Regions from separate parts of the Paenibacillus beijingensis genome, predicted to be linked through region 2. Evidence: riboswitches for the same ligand, from Rfam matches in the RefSeq annotation. Region 2 holds a riboswitch; each other region holds the start of a gene.
What was found. Region 2 has a riboswitch for glycine ahead of gcvT (glycine cleavage system aminomethyltransferase GcvT). Riboswitches for the same ligand answer to the same signal wherever they lie in the genome.
Positions count from the first base shown of each region.

Region 1: linked by a shared signal. The riboswitch ahead of gcvT (glycine cleavage system aminomethyltransferase GcvT) and the one ahead of gcvT (glycine cleavage system aminomethyltransferase GcvT) in region 2 are both predicted to bind glycine.
Region 3: linked by a shared signal. The riboswitch ahead of VN24_RS07415 (GcvT family protein) and the one ahead of gcvT (glycine cleavage system aminomethyltransferase GcvT) in region 2 are both predicted to bind glycine.

Region 1 covers NZ_CP011058.1:1,649,154-1,652,470, reverse strand. The annotation lists gene gcvPA (aminomethyl-transferring glycine dehydrogenase subunit GcvPA) at 1-1,121, opposite strand, end outside; gene gcvT (glycine cleavage system aminomethyltransferase GcvT) at 1,127-2,236, opposite strand; glycine riboswitch at 2,344-2,450, opposite strand; glycine riboswitch at 2,454-2,557, opposite strand; glycine riboswitch at 2,707-2,826, shown strand; gene VN24_RS07455 (serine hydroxymethyltransferase) at 2,975-3,317, shown strand, end outside.
Region 2 covers NZ_CP011058.1:1,146,987-1,150,303, reverse strand. The annotation lists gene gcvPA (aminomethyl-transferring glycine dehydrogenase subunit GcvPA) at 1-742, opposite strand, end outside; gene gcvT (glycine cleavage system aminomethyltransferase GcvT) at 902-2,008, opposite strand; glycine riboswitch at 2,162-2,271, opposite strand; glycine riboswitch at 2,275-2,373, opposite strand; glycine riboswitch at 2,516-2,629, shown strand; gene gcvH (glycine cleavage system protein GcvH) at 2,795-3,184, shown strand.
Region 3 covers NZ_CP011058.1:1,641,576-1,644,892, reverse strand. The annotation lists gene lpdA (dihydrolipoyl dehydrogenase) at 1-1,038, shown strand, start outside; gene VN24_RS07425 (lipoate--protein ligase family protein) at 1,045-1,887, shown strand; glycine riboswitch at 2,161-2,276, shown strand; gene VN24_RS07415 (GcvT family protein) at 2,391-3,317, shown strand, end outside.

The DNA of each region.
Region 1 (3,317 bases), 500 kb from region 2:
TGCTCGGCCAACTGGCGGGCAGCGTAGTGCGCTTTCTGCAAGTTTAGGTTAGCGGCTTCACGCAACCCTTCCTTGCCCATCGTCGAAAGGTAGATCGAGACGCACAGAGCGAGCAGCGCCTGATTGGAGCAGATGTTCGACGTGGCTTTCTCGCGTCGGATATGCTGTTCCCGCGCTTGCAGTGTTAATACGAAGCCGCGATTGCCGTCGATATCAGTCGTCTGGCCGACGATCCGGCCGGGCATCCGGCGCATCAGCGGCTCGGCGACCGCGAAGAAGCCGCAGGTCGGACCGCCAAGCGATTGGGAGATGCCAAGCGGCTGCGCATCGCCGACGACAATGTCGGCGCCGAGCTTGCCGGGCGGTTCAAGCAGGCCTAGCGACATCGGGTTCGCGCTGACGACGAGCAGCCCTTTGACGCCGTGAATGATCGGCTCGATCGCGGCAATATCTTCGACACAGCCGAAGAAGTTCGGCGATTGAACGAGCACGGCTGCCGTATCGCCGGTTACAGCCGCCTTCAACGCGCCAAGATCCGTCACGCCATTCGCGTAGCCGACCTCGACAACCTCCAGGTTCAGGCCGCGGGCCATCGTACGTACGGTCTCGCGTGCTTCCGGGTGGACGGTGCGCGAGATAACGAGCTGCCTGCGCTTCGTCGCGCCGCTCGCCAGAGCGCCGGCTTCGGACAGCGCCGTCACGCCGTCGTACATGCTGGCGTTGGCGACGGCCATCCCAGTCAGCTCGCAGATATAGGACTGGAATTCGAAGATTGCCTGAAGCTCCCCTTGACTGATTTCGGGCTGATACGGCGTATAGGCGGTATAAAATTCAGATCTGGAGATCATATGATTAATGACGACCGGAATATGGTGATCGTAGATGCCGGCGCCCAGGAAGCTGGCGTAGCGATCCGTATCGGCGTTACGGCCGGCCATTTCCTTCATATGCTCAAGCAGCGAGAACTCATCGAGAGCGGGAGACATCGGCAGGACGCCGCGGTAACGAATCGCCTCCGGTATGTCGCGGAACAGGTCTTCAATCGTTTGTGCGCCGATCGTCTTCAGCATGTCGGCCTGGTCCTGTTCGGTTATCGGGATGTAGCGGTGTTTGTTGGCCACGAAGCTCACTCCTTCGGAAGTCTTTTATAAAATGGCGCCCTGACGACTTGTGCCTTCAGCCGTTTCCCGCGTATTTCCACCCAGAGCTCGGTGCCTGGCCCGGCGTAATCGGCAGCGATCAGGGCAAGGCCGAGATTGCGCTTAAGCGTCGGAGATTGGGTGCCCGTCGTCACTTCGCCGATCACTTTGCCGTTCGCATAGACGGGATATTGGGGACGGGGGATGCCGCGGTCGATCATCTCAATACCGACGAGCTTGCGCGGCACGCCTTCGGCTTTCTGTTTCAGCAGTGCGTCACGGCCGATAAAGTTGTCTTGGGAGAGCTTCACGAAGAAGCCGACGCCCGCCTCAAGCGGGGTAATCGTATTCGAAAGCTCTTGACCATACAGCGGCAGGCGCGCCTCGAAGCGAAGCGTGTCTCTGGCGCCAAGTCCTGCCAGCACGAGCCCGAGCGGTTCGCCCGCCGCGAGCAGAGCGTTCCAGACGTCAGCGGCGCGAGACGCCGGTACGTAAATCTCGAAGCCGTCCTCACCGGTGTAGCCCGTTCGTGAGACAAGCGTCTTCACGCCTGCAATGGAGACATCGGCGGTGAAATGGAAAGGAAGAAGTTCGCCAACAGCCGGCTCTGCCCCCAGCGCATCCATAATGGCGGACGCTTTCGGACCCTGCAGGGCGAGCAGCGCCAACTCATCGGAGATATTCTCGAGTACAACATCCCCGATCAGATGCTCGCGCAGCCAATCAAAGTCTTTGTCGATATTAGAGGCGTTCACTACGAGCATGTACTGGTCGGCCGTGAGCCGGTACACGAGCAAATCATCGACGACGCCTCCGTCCGGATAGCACATAAGCGTGTACTGCGCCTGGCCGTTCGAGAGCTTCGTTACATCGTTCGTCGTCATCATTTGCAGGAAAGCTTCCGCGAATTGCCCGGTCACCTTGATCTCCCCCATGTGGGAGACATCGAACAGACCGGCCTGCTGCCGCACGGCGTCATGCTCCTTCTGAATGCCCGAGAATTGAACGGGAAGCTCCCAGCCGCCGAAGTCGATGCATCGGACGCCGGGATAATCGGCGTAGAGCGGGTAAAGCGGGGTTCGTTTAAGTTTAGTCATCCTTCTCTCCTCCTCAGGTAACGTGAAAACCCATTAAACGCAATAAAGGACAGCAGCAAAAAGGCTGAACGTCCGCAGCGTGAATGCCGCTTTCCGTTTCCTCTTCGCTCTGTCCTTTGTACCTGAGAGTTACCCCGAACTTGAAATGATTGCCCGGGTTTCCCCTTGGGTGACGACGGGCACGCCTTTCGCGTTCCGAACGTTCTCTCCAGAGGCGCGTCCGGTAAAGGTCCTTTTGCCTGAGAGATTCACCTGCATCAGGCTTACTCCTTCGGCGCCGCCCTGTCAGCTGACTTGGGCAATCTCTCCCGTTACCATCATCCGCATGATTATATAGTTTATTAATACCTGACTTCCGAGGGGTATGTCAATATATATTTCCTATTTGCGAAATTTTATTGTGAGGTATCTTGACATGTAAACGGAGTGTCGATTACTCTAAGTGCGTCAAACAATTTTGAAATAAGCGGATGACGATGGCAGGGAGAGACCGGGCGGACAATCTAGGATCGCCAGGCACCGAAGGAGCAAGTCGACGGCCAGCCAGCCGGACGATTAATCTCTCAGGTAAAAAGAACCGCCATCCGACGCAACTCTGGAGAGAGCGAACAGCCACCAAAGGGGTAACAGCGGTTTAAGAACCGCTTAAACTCTCAGGTACCCGGACAGAGAACACGGCGACAAGCCGGTTCTCTGTCCTTTTTTTTACATTTGAAACACCATGTGGAGGTGGCACTTTTGAGTTTGCAAACGTACGATCCTGATATCCATGCGGCCGTTAACCGCGAGCGCGAAAGACAATTGAAGACGCTGGAGTTGATTGCCTCGGAGAATATTGTCAGTCCGGAAGTCATGGAAGCGATGGGGTCCGAGCTGACGAACAAATATGCCGAGGGTTATCCCGGCAAACGGTATTACGGAGGCTGCGAGTATGTGGACGAAGCGGAAACGCTTGCGATCGAACGGGCCAAGGCGCTGTTCGGCGCAGCCTACGCCAACGTCCAGCCGCATTCCGGGGCGCAGGCGAATACCGCAGTTCTGTTTCATCTTCTTGAGCCCGGAGACAAGCTGATGGGCATGA
Region 2 (3,317 bases):
TCGCCATCGGATTCATGCTGACGACGAGCAGTCCCTTGCGCGCGTGAACGATCGGCTCGATGGCGGTGATATCTTCCACGCAGCCGAAGAAATTCGGCGACTGGACGATAACTGCCGCCGTCTGATCCGACACGGCTGACTGAAGCTGCTCCAGATCGGTAACGCCGCCGGCATAGCCGATCTCCACGACCTCAAGCCCGAGGCCGCGGGCCGTCGTATGCATAATTTCCCGCGCTTCCGGATGGACGGTGCGGGAGATGACGACCTGCTTGCGCCGGGTGGCGGCTGAGGCAAGCGCGCCGGCTTCCGCAAGCGCCGTCGCCCCGTCGTACATGCTGGCGTTGGCGACCGCCATGCCGGTCAGCTCGCAAATGTACGATTGGAACTCAAAGATCGCCTGCAGCTCGCCTTGGCTGATTTCGGGCTGGTACGGCGTATAGGCGGTATAAAATTCGGAGCGGGAAATAATATGGTTGATGACGACCGGAATGTGATGGTCGTACAGACCGGCTCCAAGGAAGCTGATGAACCGTTCGTTGTCGGCATTGCGGCCCGCCAGCTCCTTCATATGCTTCAGCAGTTCCTGTTCGTCAAGAGCGGACGACATCGGCAGCGTTCCCCGATAGCGGATCGAAGCGGGGATATCGCGAAACAGATCCTCGATCGTTTGGGCGCCGATTGTCTGCAGCATTTCGGCTTCATCCTGTTCGGTCATCGGAATATAACGGTGCTTATAGCTCATCGTTCTCCACCTTTGCTCAAAGTTAATATGCTGCCATACAGGGCACAGACCCATGCTGCTGCCGGAAGAGATGTCCCCCTGCAATGTTGCCGGTTCAGCGTGAAGCACCTTGCCTAGCGGCAGTCCTTTTTTCACCGTATGCGCGGTTATCGGTTCATCTTAATTGGCGGTTCTTTTGTAAAAAGGCGTCTTCACGACGACCGCTTTCAGCCGCTTGCCGCGGATTTCGACCTGAACCTCCGTGCCTGCTTCGGCGTATTCGGCGCTGATGAGCGCAAGTCCGAGGCTGCGCTTAAGTGTCGGAGACTGCGTGCCCGTCGTCACCTCTCCGATCAGCCGGTCTTCCGCATAGACGGGGTAATGCGTCCGCGGGATACCGCGGTCGACCATTTCAATGCCCACCAGCTTGCGCGGAAGTCCTTCTTCTCGCTGTTTCATAAGGGCATCGCGACCGATAAAATCCCCTTTGGCCAGCTTGACGAACATGCCTACTCCGGCCTCCAGCGGCGAAATCGATGGCGACAGCTCCTGGCCGTACAGCGGCAGCCTCGCTTCGAACCGCAGCGTGTCGCGCGCGCCGAGACCGGCCGGCACAAGTCCGAACGGTTCGCCGGCGGACATGAGTCCCTTCCATACTTCCGGCGCCCGCTGCGAACGGACATAAATTTCGAATCCGTCTTCACCGGTATATCCGGTTCGGGAAACGAGCGCTTCTACGCCGCACACATCAACATTCCGGACAAAATGAAACGGGAGCAGCGAGCCGCAATCCGCGCCGGCCGCCTTCGCCATGATCTCTGCGGCGCGGGGGCCCTGGAGCGCGATCAGCGCCGTTTCGGCCGACACATCCTCCAGCGTCACCCCGTCGATCAGATGTTCCTGCAGCCACGCAAAATCTTTGTCGATGTTCGAGGCGTTTACGACAAGCATGTATGAGCCGGGGGTCAGCCGGTAGACAAGCAGGTCGTCAACGACGCCGCCGTCCGGGTGACACATAAGCGTATATTGGGCCTGCCCGTCGGAAAGCTTGGACACGTCATTAGTCGTCATCCGCTGCAAAAACGTCTCCGCCTCCGGGCCGGTCACATTGAATTCGCCCATATGGGACACGTCAAACAAGCCGGCCTGCCGTCTGACGGCTTCATGCTCTTTTTGAATACCGGAAAACTGCACGGGAAGCTCCCAGCCGCCAAAATCGATGCATCGTGCCCCTTTGCAATCGGCATAAAGCGGAAAAATAGGGGTTCTTTTAAGCGGTTGAACCATCTTTACTCACCATCTCCTCAAAATTAAAAACTCCATAACTGTATGGTGGACAACTGAACCGCTATTAACTCCCTTAAATCAAAATGCAAAAAAGGACAACGCGCGAAAGGGACTAACGCAAGCAGCCTCCCGGCTGCTGTCATTCCCGTTTCGCTCTGTCCTTTGTACCTGAGAGTTACCCCGCCCCATGCGGGTTTCCCCTTGGGTGACGCGCCGTCTGCCGCTCCAAAACCGCTGCAGCGTGAAGGCCGTTCTCTCCAGAGGTGCGTCCCGTAAAGGTCCTTTTGCCTGAGAGATTCACCTTAAGTAGGTTTACTCCTTCGGCGCCGCCGCATGTTCCGGTCAGTCTCTCCCATTACGTTCATCCGCATATTCGGTTATCTAACTCCTTTTTACATGATGGGACATGCCTATGTCAACTTTTTTTATTTTTCCTCGATTTTTGTCATCTATATTGACATGAAATCAAGACCTGCTTTACGCTAAGGGTATCAAATAAGCAGCGAATGACGAATGACGGGAGAGACTTGCGGATAAAATAACCGCATGCACCGAAGGAGCAAGTCGCACGGATAGCCGTCCGGCGATCAATCTCTCAGGTAAACGAACCGCCTTCCGACGCATCTCTGGAGAGAGCTTCACAGGCCGCCAAAGGGGTAAGGACCGCATAATCGCGGTTTAAACTTTCAGGTACCCGGGACAGAGCAACATGGCATCAGGCCGGTTCTCTGTCTTTTTTTGCGAAAAAAGCGATCTACAATTATTTAGCGGAGAGGATGTTGAAGCATGAGCGAAATTAGACAAGGGCTCGGTTATACGGAGGAACATGAATGGGCGGCTGCGGCAGGCGGCAGTATCGTGCGGATCGGGATCACCGACCATGCGCAGAGCCAGCTTGGCGATATCGTGTTCGTGGAATTCCCGGAAGTCGGAGCCGAAGTGGAGATGAATCAGCCGATGGGGACGATCGAATCGGTAAAAACGGTTTCCGATCTGTTCAGTCCGCTTACCGGCAAAGTAACGAAAGTGAACGAAGCGCTGATCGACAGCCCCGAGCTCGTCAACGAAAGTCCGTATGAAAACGGCTGGATCGTGGAAATCGAAGTGGAAGGCGGCGGCGAAGAAGCCGTCAGCAGCTTAATGGATGCCGACGCGTACCGAAAGCTGACGGAATAGAGTGTTGTATCCGGGGAGTTAGGGTGGAGCGCCCATGACCGCAAAAAAATTTTTGCAAAATCGAACGCATGAGCAGGAACCAATTCCTTGGCAACTCCGTAGAGAGTAGGGAATATGGATTCCAAAGCTTATG
Region 3 (3,317 bases), 490 kb from region 2:
AGCGCCGAAGCGGTTTCTACCGGCATGTCTTCTATCCGGATCGGCTACCGTGATCTGATCGTCGCTACCGGATCGCGTCCGCGCCGCATTGCGGGCCTTCCGACGCACGAGAGAATCATGACCAGCGACGATGCGCTGGAGATGACTGAGGTTCCGTCATCGGTTCTGATTATCGGAGGCGGAGTGATCGGCGTCGAATGGGCGTCGATGCTGAGCGATTTCGGAGCGCAGGTGACGATCGTCGAGGCCGCGGACCGGATCGTGCCGACGGAGGATGCGGACGTGTCTCGCGAGCTGGCGCGGCTGTTCGCCAAGCGGCGCATCAAGGCGTTGATGGGGGTGAGGCTTCTTGAGGCGGGCGTGACCGCGGACGACAACGGGGCGACAGTGCAGATCGAGCGCAACGGCAGGACGGAGACGCTGGCAGCCGAGCGGTTGCTTGTGTCTGTGGGCCGTACGGCAAACGTTGAGGGCTTTGGCCTGGAGCGGACGGCGGCGCGGGTCGAGCGGGGAGCAATCGTTGTCGACCGCCGCATGCGGACGGACGATCCGCACGTCTACGCCATCGGAGACGTGATCGGCGGTTTGCAGCTTGCGCATGTCGCGAGCCACGAGGGTGTGACCGCGGTGGAGAGCATCTGCGGCCTGGATTCGCATGCTCCCGATCCCGCATCTGTGCCCAAATGCGTGTACAGCCGACCCGAGATGGCGAGCGTTGGCCTGACCGAGCAAGCCGCCATCGACAAGGGCTACGACATTAAAGTGGGCAAATTTTCATTCAAAGCGATCGGCAAAGCGCTTGTGCTCGGAGAATCCGACGGCTTCGTCAAAGTCGTGGCCGAGAAGGCTAGCGGCGTCATACTGGGCGTTCACATGATCGGTCCGCACGTGACCGATTTCATCGGAGAGGCGGCGCTGGCGCAGCTTCTGGAGGCGACCTCGATGCAGGTCGGCCGAATGATCCATCCGCATCCGACGCTGTCGGAGATTATCGGGGAAGCGATGCTCGGTGCGGATCTGCAGGCTTTGGGGGGGTGACCGCCAATGTGGAGATTCATTCATACCGGAAATCGTTCTCCGGCGGAGAACATGGCGATCGACGAAGCGATACTCGCCGCGCAAGAAAAGGGGCTTGTGCCGCCGACCGTCCGCTTCTACGGCTGGAACCCCGCTTCCGTGTCCATCGGCTATTTTCAGCCGAGCAAGGAGATCGACTTCGGGGCGCTTCGCGAGCGCGGCCTCGGCTTTGTCCGGCGGGCGACCGGGGGACGGGCGGTACTGCATGATAACGAGCTTACCTACAGCCTTATCGTCCCGGAGAATTATCCCGGCATCCCGGCGAGCGTAACGGAAGCTTATCGCGTGCTGAGCATGGGGCTGCTGCTCGGCTTTCGCAAGCTCGGTCTAGACGCCAGGATGACGGGACTGGACGTGCCGGCGGGCAATGGGGCCGCATCTTCCCCGGGCGGGCCGATGTCCGCGGCTTGTTTCGATTCGCCTTCCAAATACGAGCTCGTCGTCGAAGGAAGAAAAATTGCGGGCAGCGCGCAGATGCGTTCCAAGGGAGTTATCCTTCAGCACGGCTCGATCCTGCTGGAGCTAGACGTGGATACGCTGTTCGAGGTTCTCCGTTTCCGCGAGCCGTCCGACAAATGCCGAATGAAGAAGGTTTTTGAACGCAAAGCGGTGGCCATTAATTCATGCCTTCGTCATAAAGGCCTGCCGATTGCGACGATGCGGGATCTGGAGCAGTCTTTCCGGTCCGGATTCTCGGCAGGACTGGGCACAGATCTTGTTACCGGGGAGCTCACCGAATACGAGACGGATCTGGTGAGGCGCCTGGCTCAAGAGAAGTATGCCGCTGACAGCTGGAACCTGCAAAGATAATGAAACCCGGCAACGGTTCACCTAATTACGGGTCAATACCTCTCGAATGATGATATAAATAATAACGTAACGTGTTACGAAAGTTTAGACAAAGTGTGACATAATGTGATCAAATGTGACATAAGGATTGACTAGATTTAGTTTTTTAAATAAAATAAAAATATACTTAACATACTGCGAATGAAGATAATATGAAAAGCCGATCCGGCGCCGAAGGAGCAAGTCCTAAAAAAATACCTTTAGGATAATCTCTCAGGTTACTAGAATATTATCGGACGCAACTCTGGAGAGTGCCGTTTGGCCACCGAAGGGGAAACCTTTCTCGTTTATGATCCGTCTGATGGAGACGAGAAAGGAAAGCTCTCAGGTAAAAGGACAGAGAAAGGTCTCGAGGCCTTTCTCTGTCCTTTTTCTCTATTCGGATCGATTACTTCCAGGCGATATAGAGCGGAAGTGATGACCGAGCTTCACAGCCTTACTTATTCGGATAGGAGGTAATGAGTTTGCTGTCAGATCAAAAGGTGGTCATTATCGGAGCGGGAGTGGTTGGTTGCAGCACCGCGTATTTCTTGAGTCAAAAAGGAATTCGCAACATCACGGTGCTGGAACAGGGGCCGTTGTTCGAAACCGGCGGATCGACCTCCCATGCCCCAGGCTTGGTGTTTCAACTGAACGGATCCAAAACAATGACCCGGCTCGCGTCCGAAACCGTCAAATGCTTCATGAGCCTCGACCTTGACGGCCAGCCGTGTTTCTATCCGGTCGGCGGGCTCGAAGTGGCGGCCACGCCAGAACGATGGGAAGAGCTCAAGCGCAAGCGCGGACTGGCCGTCTCATGGGGGATAGAAGCTTCGCTCCTTACGCCGGAACAGTGCGCTGGACATTTTCCGCTGCTGGATCCTTCCAGAGTTTACGGAGGATTGCATGTGGCTACAGACGGAATCGCCAAACCTCTCCGTGCCGTACAGGTAATGGCCCGATATGCGAAGGAACGGGGGGCCGAGTTTTACGGAAATATCGAAGTTACCGGCATCGAGGTTGCAGATGGCCGGGTTACGGCGGTAAAAACAAACGACCGTATCTATGAAGCCGATGTTGTGCTTTGCTGCGCAGGCATGTGGGGACCAAAGATCGGCCGGATGGCGGGGGTTTCCATCCCTCTTCAGCCGATGGCGCATCAATATGCGTATACTTCCCCCTTAAAGGAATTTGCCGATGAGACGGAAGAAGTACGGCTGCCAATCCTCCGGCATCAGGACCGCTCGCTTTATTTCAGGCAAATTTTCGACGGAATCGGCATGGGCTCCTATCAGCATCGGCCCATACCTGTCGAAGTCGAACAGATCGCCCGTCACGGCGAGACGGAAGAAATGCCGTCCGTCCAGCCGTTCACTCCGGAAGATTTCGGGAACGCATGGCAGGACGCAACC